4 regions of the Paenibacillus sp. FSL F4-0087 genome follow, and region 2 is predicted to be linked to each of the others. Evidence: riboswitches for the same ligand, from Rfam matches in the RefSeq annotation. Region 2 holds a riboswitch; each other region holds the start of a gene.
The links. A riboswitch is a leader RNA that binds a small molecule or an ion and turns the genes downstream of it on or off. The one in region 2 is predicted to bind cyclic di-AMP.
Positions count from the first base shown of each region.

Region 1: linked by a shared signal. The riboswitch ahead of MHB84_RS12530 (C40 family peptidase) and the one ahead of MHB84_RS06040 (hypothetical protein) in region 2 are both predicted to bind cyclic di-AMP.
Region 3: linked by a shared signal. The riboswitch ahead of MHB84_RS12905 (3D domain-containing protein) and the one ahead of MHB84_RS06040 (hypothetical protein) in region 2 are both predicted to bind cyclic di-AMP.
Region 4: linked by a shared signal. The riboswitch ahead of MHB84_RS02360 (C40 family peptidase) and the one ahead of MHB84_RS06040 (hypothetical protein) in region 2 are both predicted to bind cyclic di-AMP.

Region 1 covers NZ_JBBODJ010000001.1:2,671,998-2,675,082, forward strand. Annotated here, with positions in the region: gene MHB84_RS12520 (M1 family metallopeptidase) at 1-38, shown strand, start outside; gene MHB84_RS12525 (hypothetical protein) at 49-891, shown strand; cyclic di-AMP (ydaO/yuaA leader) riboswitch at 1,144-1,281, shown strand; gene MHB84_RS12530 (C40 family peptidase) at 1,285-1,755, shown strand; gene MHB84_RS12535 (GNAT family N-acetyltransferase) at 2,153-2,647, shown strand; gene MHB84_RS12540 (c-type cytochrome) at 2,798-3,085, shown strand, end outside.
Region 2 covers NZ_JBBODJ010000001.1:1,238,149-1,241,233, forward strand. Annotated here, with positions in the region: gene MHB84_RS06035 (HAD-IA family hydrolase) at 109-801, opposite strand; gene MHB84_RS06040 (hypothetical protein) at 964-1,359, opposite strand; cyclic di-AMP (ydaO/yuaA leader) riboswitch at 1,480-1,655, opposite strand; gene MHB84_RS06045 (glutathione peroxidase) at 2,023-2,499, shown strand; partial or broken gene MHB84_RS31345 (hypothetical protein) at 2,475-2,543, opposite strand; tRNA gene MHB84_RS06050 (tRNA-Leu) at 2,649-2,731, opposite strand.
Region 3 covers NZ_JBBODJ010000001.1:2,748,967-2,752,051, reverse strand. Annotated here, with positions in the region: gene MHB84_RS12910 (TatD family hydrolase) at 1-412, shown strand, start outside; cyclic di-AMP (ydaO/yuaA leader) riboswitch at 654-907, shown strand; gene MHB84_RS12905 (3D domain-containing protein) at 1,181-2,365, shown strand; gene rnmV (ribonuclease M5) at 2,521-3,066, shown strand; gene rsmA (16S rRNA (adenine(1518)-N(6)/adenine(1519)-N(6))-dimethyltransferase RsmA) at 3,071-3,085, shown strand, end outside.
Region 4 covers NZ_JBBODJ010000001.1:517,896-520,980, reverse strand. Annotated here, with positions in the region: gene MHB84_RS02370 (hypothetical protein) at 55-273, shown strand; gene MHB84_RS02365 (carboxymuconolactone decarboxylase family protein) at 391-720, shown strand; gene MHB84_RS02360 (C40 family peptidase) at 836-1,300, opposite strand; cyclic di-AMP (ydaO/yuaA leader) riboswitch at 1,306-1,437, opposite strand; tRNA gene MHB84_RS02355 (tRNA-Leu) at 1,861-1,944, shown strand; gene MHB84_RS02350 (X2-like carbohydrate binding domain-containing protein) at 2,275-3,085, shown strand, end outside.

The DNA.
Region 1 (3,085 bases), 1.4 Mb from region 2:
AACTTATAGAAGCCATATTCGGAAGTCTGTCATGGTGAGGTGGATACAGTGAAAGCGAAAATACGTGAAGGCTGGTTTCTCGTCCGTCAGCATATGTTCATTGCAGCACTCTTATTTCTCTATCAATTAGTATGGGGATACTTTCTTTATCGAATGGTTCAATCAGCTGTGGTTCCGCTACTCCTGCGTTATCCCGACCCTGATGCAGGGGAACTCAGTACAATTTTATTCAAAATGGAGAGCCAACTCGGCCTGACAATGAATCCAGAGGTCCATCGCTATTTATGGATTTTAGGGGCTATGCTGCTGCTACGGATGCTAATTAGCCCTCTCATTCAGGCAGGGCTGCTCTACTCGCTCCAGCATTATAATCATTCGGAAGAGCGCATTCCATTCATTCGCGGCATCAAAAATTTGTGGAAACCAATGCTTCTGCTCCACACTATTCGCACCCTATTGCTGCTGCTACCGGCTTATTGGATCGCACCAAAACTTTATTCCATCCTTATGGAAGGTTTTCATTCCCTCCATCTGCTCCTGCCTGGTATTCCCTATGTTGCTGGTTGGATTGTATACGGGTGGGTTATCCATCATGTCCTGCTGTACATGCAGTTTGGTATCTCGGCTCCTGATGGGGAAGGCGGAGCACGTGGTACGTTTCAAGCTCTATGGATTGCACTACGCCAGGTCATCACTCTAATTGGCATTGCCGTACTGCTGGGTGGCCTTCATCTCCTGGTCTTTGGCGCCTTCACTTCAGCTTCATGGTTACTAACGGGCTTAACTGGTCTTATACTACAACAGACGTATCCACTTGCCCGGTGCTTGCTGAGCTTATGGAAGATATGCGCCCATTTCCGGTTATGGCAGTCCAACTCGGTCAAGGATTAACGTGCACAGTTAAAAATGGTTACCATCTATATGTAAAGTTGTTTTCATCAAACACCTTTAAACAAGCAAACCTCGACCTTTCCCCGTCAAAGGTCGAGGTTTTTTTTGCTAATTTTGCTGTTAAACGTTGCCAAAGTGATATACCTCTGTTACAATAATCGCAGTGAGTTTTTAGTAACAACTTTGTAATCTTTACCTTCATATTTGTAACTACTTAAAATTTAATCGTCATTTCTTGATTTCGCAGGTGCATAACTAGCATAGCCAAATTCCTAGCACCTGGGAAGCGGGGGAACCAGTTATGGGTGAATTGATCTTGCAACAGAGGGATCATAGGGGACCTTCAACCGAATCCTTAAGCTAACCTCGCAGGCATTGGAAGGGGTATATCTCTTGTTTAAGAAGAAATTAACCGCAGCTGTACTCAGCATCACATTCGCATTATCGCTTGGAGCAGGCAGCGCATTCGCAGATTCAAAAATGGACCAAGTCATTGATTCAGCAATGGGAACTACATACAAAAGCGGAGGAACAACGCTTAACGGCTTTGACTGCTCTGGGTTCACAAGTTATGTATTCGACAAGCTGGGTATTGATCTGGCTCGCCAATCGAGCTCGCAATTCGACATGGGTGATTCAGTATCCCGTATGGAAATGAGACCAGGTGATCTGGTATTCTTCAATACAACGGGCAAAGGGGTCTCACACGTAGGGATCTTTGTAGGGGATGGAAAGTTTGCACACTCCTCTTCTTCCAAAGGAGTTACAATCAGTGCATTAAGCGAAAGCTACTGGGCTAACCGCTATGTTGGCGCTAAACGCATTATGAGCACGGACGCATATGAGACATTGGCCATCGACTAGGGACAAGCTGAGCAACGTCATGCTGTAACAATAAAACTACTGTAACGAAGCATAATAGAACCGTCTGGTACATTCTCCGCAGGAATGTATCCGGCGGTTTTTTTGTGCTTCGTTTCCTTTAACGTATTCGGGACAGCTATCAAACCTAACTTTAACTTTTTTTTAAAAAGCTAATTTTCGTTGCTTTGTCCGTGCTCTTATAATGTTTTTACCCATCCCACTATAATATAAACGAAATTACCGGAACTTTTGTTTCACTTTTTTTTCAAAAACGAGGACTTGCCAAATGAACGCCTCTTTTGTAGAGTGGAAACAAGCTTAGATATGGAATGACATATGTATATGGACAAATCAGAATCATTATAGCTTGTTCACAATGAGAGGAGCGTGCAGTTGTATGGATGAAGCCCCTGTGACGTTTCACGTTGTGCCCATGCAAGAAGAACATGCGGAGCTCATCTGCAATTGGCAGTATGACCCGCCTTATAATATTTATAGCTGGCTACCCTGGGAGCAGATGAAAGCACTCGAAGTAGAATTCGGCGATCCCCAGCTGCGGAAGGAACAATATGTGGTGGTGCTGGGAGAGAATCAACAAATTTGCGGCTTCGCTCAATACTTCCCACTTGAAGGTGTCACCCGCATTGGGCTTGGCATGCACCCGGAACGATGTGGTCATGGTCAAGGAACGGCTTTTGTCTCCGCCATTGTGCAGGAAGCCATTCGCCGGAACCCTGCAAACGAAATCGATCTGGAAGTTCTGACCTGGAATGACCGGGCCATTCGCGTCTATCTCAAAGCCGGATTTGTTACGCAGGATACATACGAACGACAGACACCAAGCGGTTTGAAGCCCTTCTACTGTATGGTCTATGAAGGTCCACGCGGATAAAAAGAGCTTAAAATCACCCTAGAAAGTCCCCGGTTATGTGATTAGTTCAAAAAATTACCACAAAATGCTATGATGTCACTACAGGTTCCGTTATAATGATATGGATAGTTTCAAGTTAGATGATCTTTCATTCTGGAGGGGACATAAGGGATGCACAAATGGATCATGAGCGGGGTATTTTTTGCAGCGTGCGCTTTAGCTATTGTACTAATGTTTACGCTTCCAGGGAAAGAGGAAGTTGCAGAAGAAGCGAAACCGACGATGCCGCAAGTTACAATGGATGCAGGACAGGCTGAGGCACTGGTCAAAGCCAACTGTATTACCTGCCACGGTGATCAGCTTCAAGGGGGTATGGGCCCTAGTCTGCAGAAGATTGGTAGCCAGGACGATGTGGAGAAGATTTATACCACGATTGTCAAAGGTAAAAGTGGCGGTATG
Region 2 (3,085 bases):
AAGGCTGATCAACTCAAGTCATGTATCCCTTGAGACGATCAGCCTTTTATATGTTTGAGCAGCCATCTAATTCATACCGATTAGATCTTAAATACGGCTTGCTCTTATTTAGTTGTCTGAACTTTGAGTTACCATTAACAATGGAAGAAGTTCCTCCAGTGATTCAACAGTCCAGTCTGGAGGCTCTGCATCCGCAAGCTCCGGCTGGAACCTGCCATAACCCTGCAAAATCCGGATCGTATGCATACCCAGCTTCTTAGCTGGAATAATATCATTATCAATCCTGTCGCCGATCATGACCGCTTCCTCGGGTTTACATCCCGCCTGTTTCAACGCTACAGCATACAATTCAGGATCAGGCTTGGACACTCCTTCTTCAGCCGAACAGGCCAGCACATCCACATACTTGCGCAAGCCGTAGCTATCCAGCCGATTTTCCGTCCCCGGGCTCTGATTGGCAATGATACCAATCTTATAGTGTTGCGATAACGTCTGGAGAACAGCGTCGGCTGACGCGAAGGGCCGCTCAAGCTCTTTGCGGAACTTTAGCTTCTCCTGTATCTGTTCCCGGTGCCCCTTGTCGCTGATAAGGGTACGAATAGCCAATTTCATCGGCCATTGCTCGTAATTTCGGTAGGAGGCGGCAAATAGTTCTCGCACCGTCTGCATCTCCACCTGATAACCAAGCGCACAAGCTTCACGAACGAACTGACCGATAATATCATCTACCGGCTCCCATTCGTCCACGAGCGTATCCCCCACATCAAAGAACAACCATTGTATTCCACGTACATCCGGCACGCCTATTCCTCCTCGTTAGCCACAGGAAATTATCCCTATTTCCCAAACCATAAAAAAGAAGACCCACCAACATGCATGAGTCTCCTCAAGTTTCCGTTTATTTATGATTTCAATTATAACAGGCAGCTGACACTGGATCAATCACAGGAATAGTACTAGCCACTAGCCATTCAGCAGAAACCCAACTTCCCCATTCAAGGAATATACAATACGGTCTGCTCCCATTCCCCGATAGATCCCTTTGGGGTGGCTTTGTTCCGTAATGACACACAAGGACTTGGATGTCCAGGAGCGGCAGATCTGCAAATATCGACAGGTCAGGTTTAGGCTATTTTCAAAAATAAAAACATTGCCGACACTACCTTGCGGCAAAAACCATTTCTGAGCTGCAGCCGTGTTCATGCGAATGACATGCTCCACACCGATTCTCCGGAGCCTGCGCTCTTCCCCTGCACTGTTGGTCAGAACGGCAAACGGCATTTTTTTGTACATCAGCAATTTGATAAATTTACGTCCTGCTTCATTTGGAGCAGTCACTAAGATCATCTCTTTATCCATCATTCGTTCCTCCCTTGGCGTGAAAAGACAACAAAAAAGAAGCGTGGGGGACCAAGGCCTCCCGGACGCTTCTTCAATAATCCATAGCAAAAAGACACTATGAACCAGCGTACGGCTTGTTGCCTCTCCCTTTAACGCTTACGAGGTTAGCTGACGGATTCGGGCGCGAGAGTCGCCCTATTTCCGGCTGTCACCGGAAAATTCACCCCATGGATGCCCACTGTCCTGGACAGTTCATCCTGTTGGTTCCCCCGTTTCCCACCCATGAATGAATGGAAACTCAGCGATTAAAACATCGTTCTTTTATAATCAATAATCAGAGCGATATTATCGTTTGTTTCGTTTTTCATGTAAAATTTAATTTAAATTGGAATTACGATATGAATCATACACCCGTGCCATATTGGTGTAAAGTCTGCGCAGATCACCGAATCGACGGATTTTTGCCATTTCCCATCAATAATAGCGCTTACAACGCATCCATTCTCTACCCATCTCATCAAAGCTCTCTAATTCTCTCTTTAGCGATAATTAGGTATTAAATCAGTCACAGATCATACACGACAGCCTCAAATTGAGTTAAAAAAGCAATATTAATTTTGCAATATTTAATTGCAATCAATATAATAGAAGGAAGAAGAATATGAAATGGAGGCGATTTTCATGTCAGTCTACGACTACAAAGTAAACACCCTTCGCGGTCAGGAAGTTGAAATGTCCAACTATCGTGACAAAGTACTGCTTATCGTGAATACAGCAAGCCAATGCGGACTCACACCTCAATTCAGAGGTCTGCAAGAACTTCAGGATAAGTTTAAAGACTCCCCGTTTGAAGTTCTTGGTTTTCCAAGCAACCAGTTTGCACAGGAAAAAGGCTCTTCTGATGATATTGCCGAGTTCTGTCAGATGAACTATGGTGTCAGCTTCCCGATGTTCGAGAAAATCGATGTGAATGGTTCAAGCGCTCACCCTCTATTCCAGCATCTTACCAAAGAAGCACCGGGTGTACTCGGCTCCAAAGCCATCAAATGGAACTTCACCAAATTCCTTGTGGATCAGAACGGACGTGTTCTGAAACGGTATGCTCCCAAAACAACACCCGATAAAATTGAAGCAGACATCAAAGAATTGCTTAAATAACAACTGAAGGCCATCCGACCCCTGAAGACAGAATGAACATGCATTCAGGGAAACGGGTGACCTTTTTTTGTCTGGACTCATCTTTACTGTAAAAAAACATAAAAAAGAAGCTCCCCATATGGGAAGCTTCTTCCTAATCGTTCTTATGATGCGGTCGAGAGGACTCGAACCTCCACGGGTATACACCCACTACCCCCTCAAGATAGCGTGTCTGCCATTCCACCACGACCGCATGTCGTAAATAATCGGCAACAGAATTGATTATACCCGGTTCATGTTTAAAAGTAAAGCATTTTTATAAATATCATTTTAACTGCGTTTTCCCTTCCATAAATCGTATAATCTCGTCATTTTCTCCTACGAAGTGCATATGATTAAATTTGATCTCGTTTGTATATCCGATTAGGTCGATCACTCTACTTTATTTGTAGTGCCATCCTTTATCCCCCCTCAGTTTAACATAACTCATAAAGTTATATAAAATAACATTAAACAGATTAAATATTTAAAAACCAAGAAACTATTGACAAAAAGCGGATATTTATGTGAATATATATATCATATAATTCGGATTTACGAACATAAA
Region 3 (3,085 bases), 1.5 Mb from region 2:
TGAGTTAAATATGCCAATTGTCATTCACAACCGGGATGCGCATGAGGATATTGTAAAGATTCTGCGTGAAGAGAAGGCCGGGGAAGTAGGCGGTGTTATGCATTCCTTCTCTGGCAGCTGGGAAACAGCGAAGATGTGCCTGGATTTGGGCTTTCATCTTTCCTTCGGAGGGCCAATCACGTTCAAAAATGCGAAGCAGCCCAAAGAGGTTCTTGAGAAGGTTCCTATGGACCGATTTTTCATCGAAACGGACGCCCCTTATTTGACACCGCACCCTTATCGTGGAAAACGAAATGAGACAGCGCATGTACGTCTGGTTGCAGAAGCAGCTGCGGAAATTAAAGGCATTTCGGTAGAGGAAATTGCAGCAATAACGACCAAAAATGCCATGGAACGATTTGGGATTCGTTAAAATATCGAGCAAAACAGGTGAAAAAGTGAGTTAGGCGGAGTTAATTTGCTTTTTGATCCAAATAAATCAAGAATATTACAATATTTTAACCAAATATTTAGAAAAACGTACTTGAACAACGCTTTACAACATGCATAGAAACAGGATATCATCTTTTCAGTGAATTGTTGTGCGGAAAATTGGACAGATGTTCGGGGGATGAACAAAGGGACACTTTCCGATGAAACAACATTACTTTCATGAATCAGTCTCGCTGAGTCTCCGTTAACGGAGAGCGGGGGAACCAATAGGGCTTAAACATCGGTGTTTGCAGCCGATGCGCAACATGCGCTGACCCAAAAGCAGCGTATGAATCTGCGAAGCCGTATTTGATTTCTTCTTTGGGTCTCGGGGTGAATTCAAGGGCGTCCGCCATGAGCGGATGACCGGAGATAGGGCGGCTCTCTTTCGCCCGAACCCGACAGCTAACCTCGCAAGCGGAAAAAGAGAGGCAACCTCGTGCATGAATTTCCGATATTCAGAATCATTCGGAAGCCACGAAAGAGTTCCTCTTAAACTCTTTCTTTGGCTTTTTTGTTTTTGAATAAAAGAAATACTGTCATCATACGGTAAGTATTCAGGAGGATGACATCATGTTGCGAAGATTGATTCATGGTGCAGAACCGGATTATGTTGGTCCGATCTGTGTTCTGTAGAAAATTTGGTATAGTCGCGTCAAAGACATCATGCATTACTTTAGACGGCGAGGCTATGAAGGAGGACGGAGAAGTGGGCACATTCCAACCAGAAGAGACCCATGAGTCACGATCATCCAGTAAGTCTTTCGCGTTGCGGTGGAAGCATGAGAACATGCGTCAAATGGCATTGATCGCGATTTTCTCAATTGCGCTTACAATCATGATCTTGTTAGTCGTTTACGGTCAGGCCGGGAAACAAATTTCACTGGTTATTGATGGCAAGGCTCAAGCGGTAGAGACTCGTACAGGAATGCTTCAGGAAATGCTGGAGGAGCAGTCAATCACAGTCAGCCCTCACGATCAGGTATCCATGCCCTTGAATGGGGCGATTACAGATGGAGACCGCATCGTTATTGAGCGGGCCGTTCCAGTTAAGATTACGGCAGACGGAGACACCAAGACTCTGTATACAACCGATTCATCGGTAAAAGATGCGATTAAAAAATCAGGTATTCAGATTGCAAGTGAAGACAAAGTGTATCCGGCGCTTGGAACCACTATCGAAGCGGATATGAAAATTCGTGTAGTGCGGGTAACAAAGCGTACGGTGGAAGTGGAACAGCCGATTGCTTATAAAGTGATCAAAACGGCTGACCCTAGCTTGTACAAAGGCGACAATCGTGTCATTGTGAGCGGTAAAGAAGGCACGCTTGTACAGCATATTGAAAAGGTGTTCCAGGATGGAGAATTGGTCTCCAAAAAAATGGTGGGTAAATCGGTCGCAACGAATCGCGTTGATAAAGTGATCGCCGTTGGTACCAAAGCCAAACCTGTTGTGAAAGAGCCAGTGATTCAGACGGTATCAGCGCAGACTTCCACGACAAAAACAGCAACAACCACGAACTCGAAGAAAACCGCTGCCTCGGGCAGCAAAGTAATTACCGTCTCAGGAAGTTCTTTTAAATATTCTAAAGTGTTAAAAAATGTATCCATGACGGCTTACTCTTCTGAAGAGCCCGGTATCGGCACAAAAACAGCATCAGGTACTCGGGTAACCGAGGGACGTACCATTGCAGTTGATCCCAAAGTCATTCCAATTGGCTGGTGGGTTTATATCGAGGGCCTTGGCTTCCGTCGTGCGGAAGACACAGGTGGTGCCATTAAAGGCAACAAAATTGATGTGTATTATGATAGTGTGAAGCATGCCCTGAACTTCGGACGGAAGAAAGGCAAGACGGTATATGTGATTGGTCCGGTGAAGCCGGAAGCGAACTAAAATCGTTTTACTTTGAAATGGGAATGCTATAAAATATAAGCATGAATGATTCATGCGGAATATGCGGCGGAGGGGTCTGAATTCAGTCTCCCCCGCCGTTTGGCAGAGAAGAGGATATTCCTCTTCTTTTTGCGTTAGAAAGGAAGAAATGGAACATGATAAAAGAAGTGATCGTGGTAGAAGGTCGTGATGACACCGTAGCCATTCGACGTGCGGTTCAGGCAGATACGATCGAGACTGGTGGATCTGCCATCAACCAGCGCATTCTAAAGCGTATTGCACTTGCTCAAGAGAGACGTGGTGTCATTGTACTGACAGATCCGGATCATGCTGGTGAACGTATTCGTAAAATCATCGCCAATAAGGTACCTGGTTGCAAGCATGCTTTCATTCCGGAGGCAGATGCTACGCGCAAGGGCGATATCGGAGTGGAGAACGCCTCACCGGAGGCGATTCGTCATGCACTGGCTCGTGTACACACGTCATATGAAGGCGCCCCAAGTCTGATCGATTGGGAGGATCTGATTGCGGCGGGACTGATTGTGCACCCACAGGCTGCTGCACGTCGTATGGAGATGGGCAATCTTCTGGGTATAGGTTATTGCAACGGCAAGCAGTTCCACAAGCGGTTGAGTGTATTCCAGATTACCCGGGAAGAATTCTCCGAAGCATTATCGCAAATTGAACGTGAAGGATTGTGAGCGTATGAAAGGCATGGAA
Region 4 (3,085 bases), 720 kb from region 2:
TCATTTAGGTCTCTTTTTGTAAATAATTTTTTTGGGAAAGTAGGCGCCATAAATATGATCAGTGATGCAGAATTGGATGCACTGCGTTTATCGGGTGAAAAAGTAAGGGTAGTACGGGACGAGATTCAGTCCAATGATGTGACAGGCATTGTAGTGGCCTGGGACGGGGAGCAGGTGCTCATTCGCCGTCAGAATCGTCGTGTGGTTAAGCTTGATCGGAATTATCAGTATCAGTTGTTCAGCGAACCACGTAAGAGCCCGCTCGAAGAATAGGACATGCGTTTTTAGGTTCATTTACCATGGATGTTTTGGCATAATTGCACCTCTCGGGAGAGAAGATAGGTACAGTGAGAGCTTGTAACATATCAGCCGAGAGGATGTGCGGTAACCATGACACTGATGAATGATAAGGTTCATGCCTATAAAGATCAGATTGGTGAATTAAGCGACGTGCTGCCAGCTGTGGTGAAGTCTTATCATGAGTTCACTGGAGAGTGCTTTCAGGCAGGGGCGATTGATGCCAAGACCAAACAGCTGATTGCGCTGGGCATTGGACTGTTTGCAAACAATGAGGTATGTACGTTTTACCATGTGGAAGAAGCGCGTGCCAAAGGAGCGACCGATCAAGAGATTATGGAGACGGTTGCTGTGGCTGGAGCAGTTGGCGGAGGCCATGCGTTGTCTCAGGGTGCAATGAGAGTACAGAAGGCTTTACATTAAAAGCTTTGGTTAAGACGGATGATGACCTTGTGTACCTCTAGAAAATCAATATTAATGTAGACAAAGATAGACAAAGAAAAGGCTCCGGTTATAACCGAAGCCTTTTCGTGTTAACTTATATTTTGCCCAGCATTTTGTTATACATAAACTGTCCTGTTACCCGGCGTGCTGTTACGTAACGATCGTTGAAGTAAGGATTAGATAATTGAGTGATGCTGACACCCTTGCTGCTTGAAGCATGAGCGAACTGTCCGCCCCCGATATATACACCTGTATGTGAAATGCCACTGCCCATCGTATTAAAGAATACCAGGTCACCCGTACGCAGATTAGCTTTGGATACCGGCGTTCCGGCCTTAGCTTGTTGCTGGGAAGTGCGTGGTAATTCAATGCTATATTTGTTGAAAATATATCTCATAAATCCAGAGCAATCAAACCCGGCGAGTGTAGTACCACCCCATTTGTAAGGTATGCCTGTCATGTTGTTAACGACGGTGTTAATACTGCTTGCCTCTGTGCTTGCTGCACCAGATGTAAATAATACTGCTGCTCCAAAAATGGAGATGATAAGCTTTTTCAAAATTTTTGTTCTCCCTTCGATGCCTACGGAGTTAGCTAAGGGTTCGGTAGAAGGTTCCCTATATTTCCTATGTATAAGAATAATTCACCCAAAATGGTTCCCCCGTTTTCAAACATGAAACTCGGCAAATGAATAATTAAGTTTTTGTAACCTTTTGAAACTATATTGCATAAATGCGAAAATGTCAAACCGTTCTTGAACACTTCTTATCATCTCAATGTTAACGGAATTATCGCTATTTATGTAGAAATAACTCGAATGTTGAGTTTTGATAGATGACAAAAAAGTAACTACTGTTTCAAATGCAGGATTCCAGCTTCCTAAAACCTTAAAGAGGAGGTGGGTAGGCCTGGTACGGAACTGGCCTTCCAACATATAATTCATTCAGACAGTTTTTTATCATCAATTGTATTGGCCTTAGTTTTTTGTTTTGCATGAAATGATGGATGAGTACAGCTTTACATATTAAATAAGGAATATTTTTTTGTTGACACTAATTACCTGCACATGATATATTATTTCTTGTCGCCGCGATGTAATTTCTCGGAGATACAACATACGCGGTCGTGGCGGAATTGGCAGACGCGCACGGTTCAGGTCCGTGTGGGCTAACCCCCGTGGAGGTTCGAGTCCTCTCGACCGCATCATATGTAATACGAAAAAGGTTCCTAGAATGGCATTACTGCCACTCTAGGAACCTTTTTTCTTTGTTTACGGATTAGAGTGATTGCTCATCCTGGTTGTCTTCAACCCATTCCCTTAATTTGAGCAAAGATGAAGTTTTTATTTGTTTATTTATCCATTAATGGAAATATGTTTGTTCTGCGACGGTTTGCCCCTATATTTCAGGTGAATTGTACGTAAAATACCGAATTGTACCTATCCTGGAAATCCACTATACACTATTCTCTTCTCGTATGGAAGCGCTATCAACAGGAATTTGATTGACCAAATTCAGAGGGGGTAGGGATAATTTGAAACGAATCGGAAAAAGGATGGCAATGTGTTTCATGGTGTTCATGATTGCGGCAGTTCAGTTCGGAATTATGGGAACGACAGGTAATGTGGCACAAGCAGCAGATAAGAGTCTGGCCCAAAAGCCGTATATGGGTTGGAGTAGTTACAGCATGCAAGTATATGACGGGGCGGGTAACTGGACATCTGCCGAGAGTATTAAGAAGCAATCGGATGCCATGCGCGAGAAGCTGCAAGCCCATGGATATGAATACATTAATATTGATGCTGGCTGGAACGGTGACGAAGATGAATACGGCCGTCCTATTCCGAGTACTGTTCTTTATCCAAATGGATTTCAGGAGGTCATCGATTATGTCCATAATAATGGACAGAAGATCGGAATCTATCTGATTCCGGGATTATCCATCACAGCCTATGATAAAAATCTTGAGGTGTATGGAACGGGCGGGGCATGTCGTATGCAAGATATTGCAGTAAAACCGCTCGTTGTTATGGATGCTTGGGATTCGTACACGTACAAAATTGATTTTTCGAACCCTTGCTCACAGAAGTACATTGACTCCATCGCGGATCTTCTTGGAGAGTGGGGTATCAATTTTGTCAAATTCGATAGTGTGACGCCAGGATCGGGAATTAATAACCTGAGCCGCGATGCACGCGGTGATGTGGAGGCTTGGTCCAAAGCCCTGGACAGAAATAACATCTGGTTTGAGCTTTCCTGGGCGCTTGACCACAATTACGTGGACTTCTGGAAAAAGTATGCGAACGGCTGGAGGATCGACTGGGATGTTGAAGCCTATGACAGCA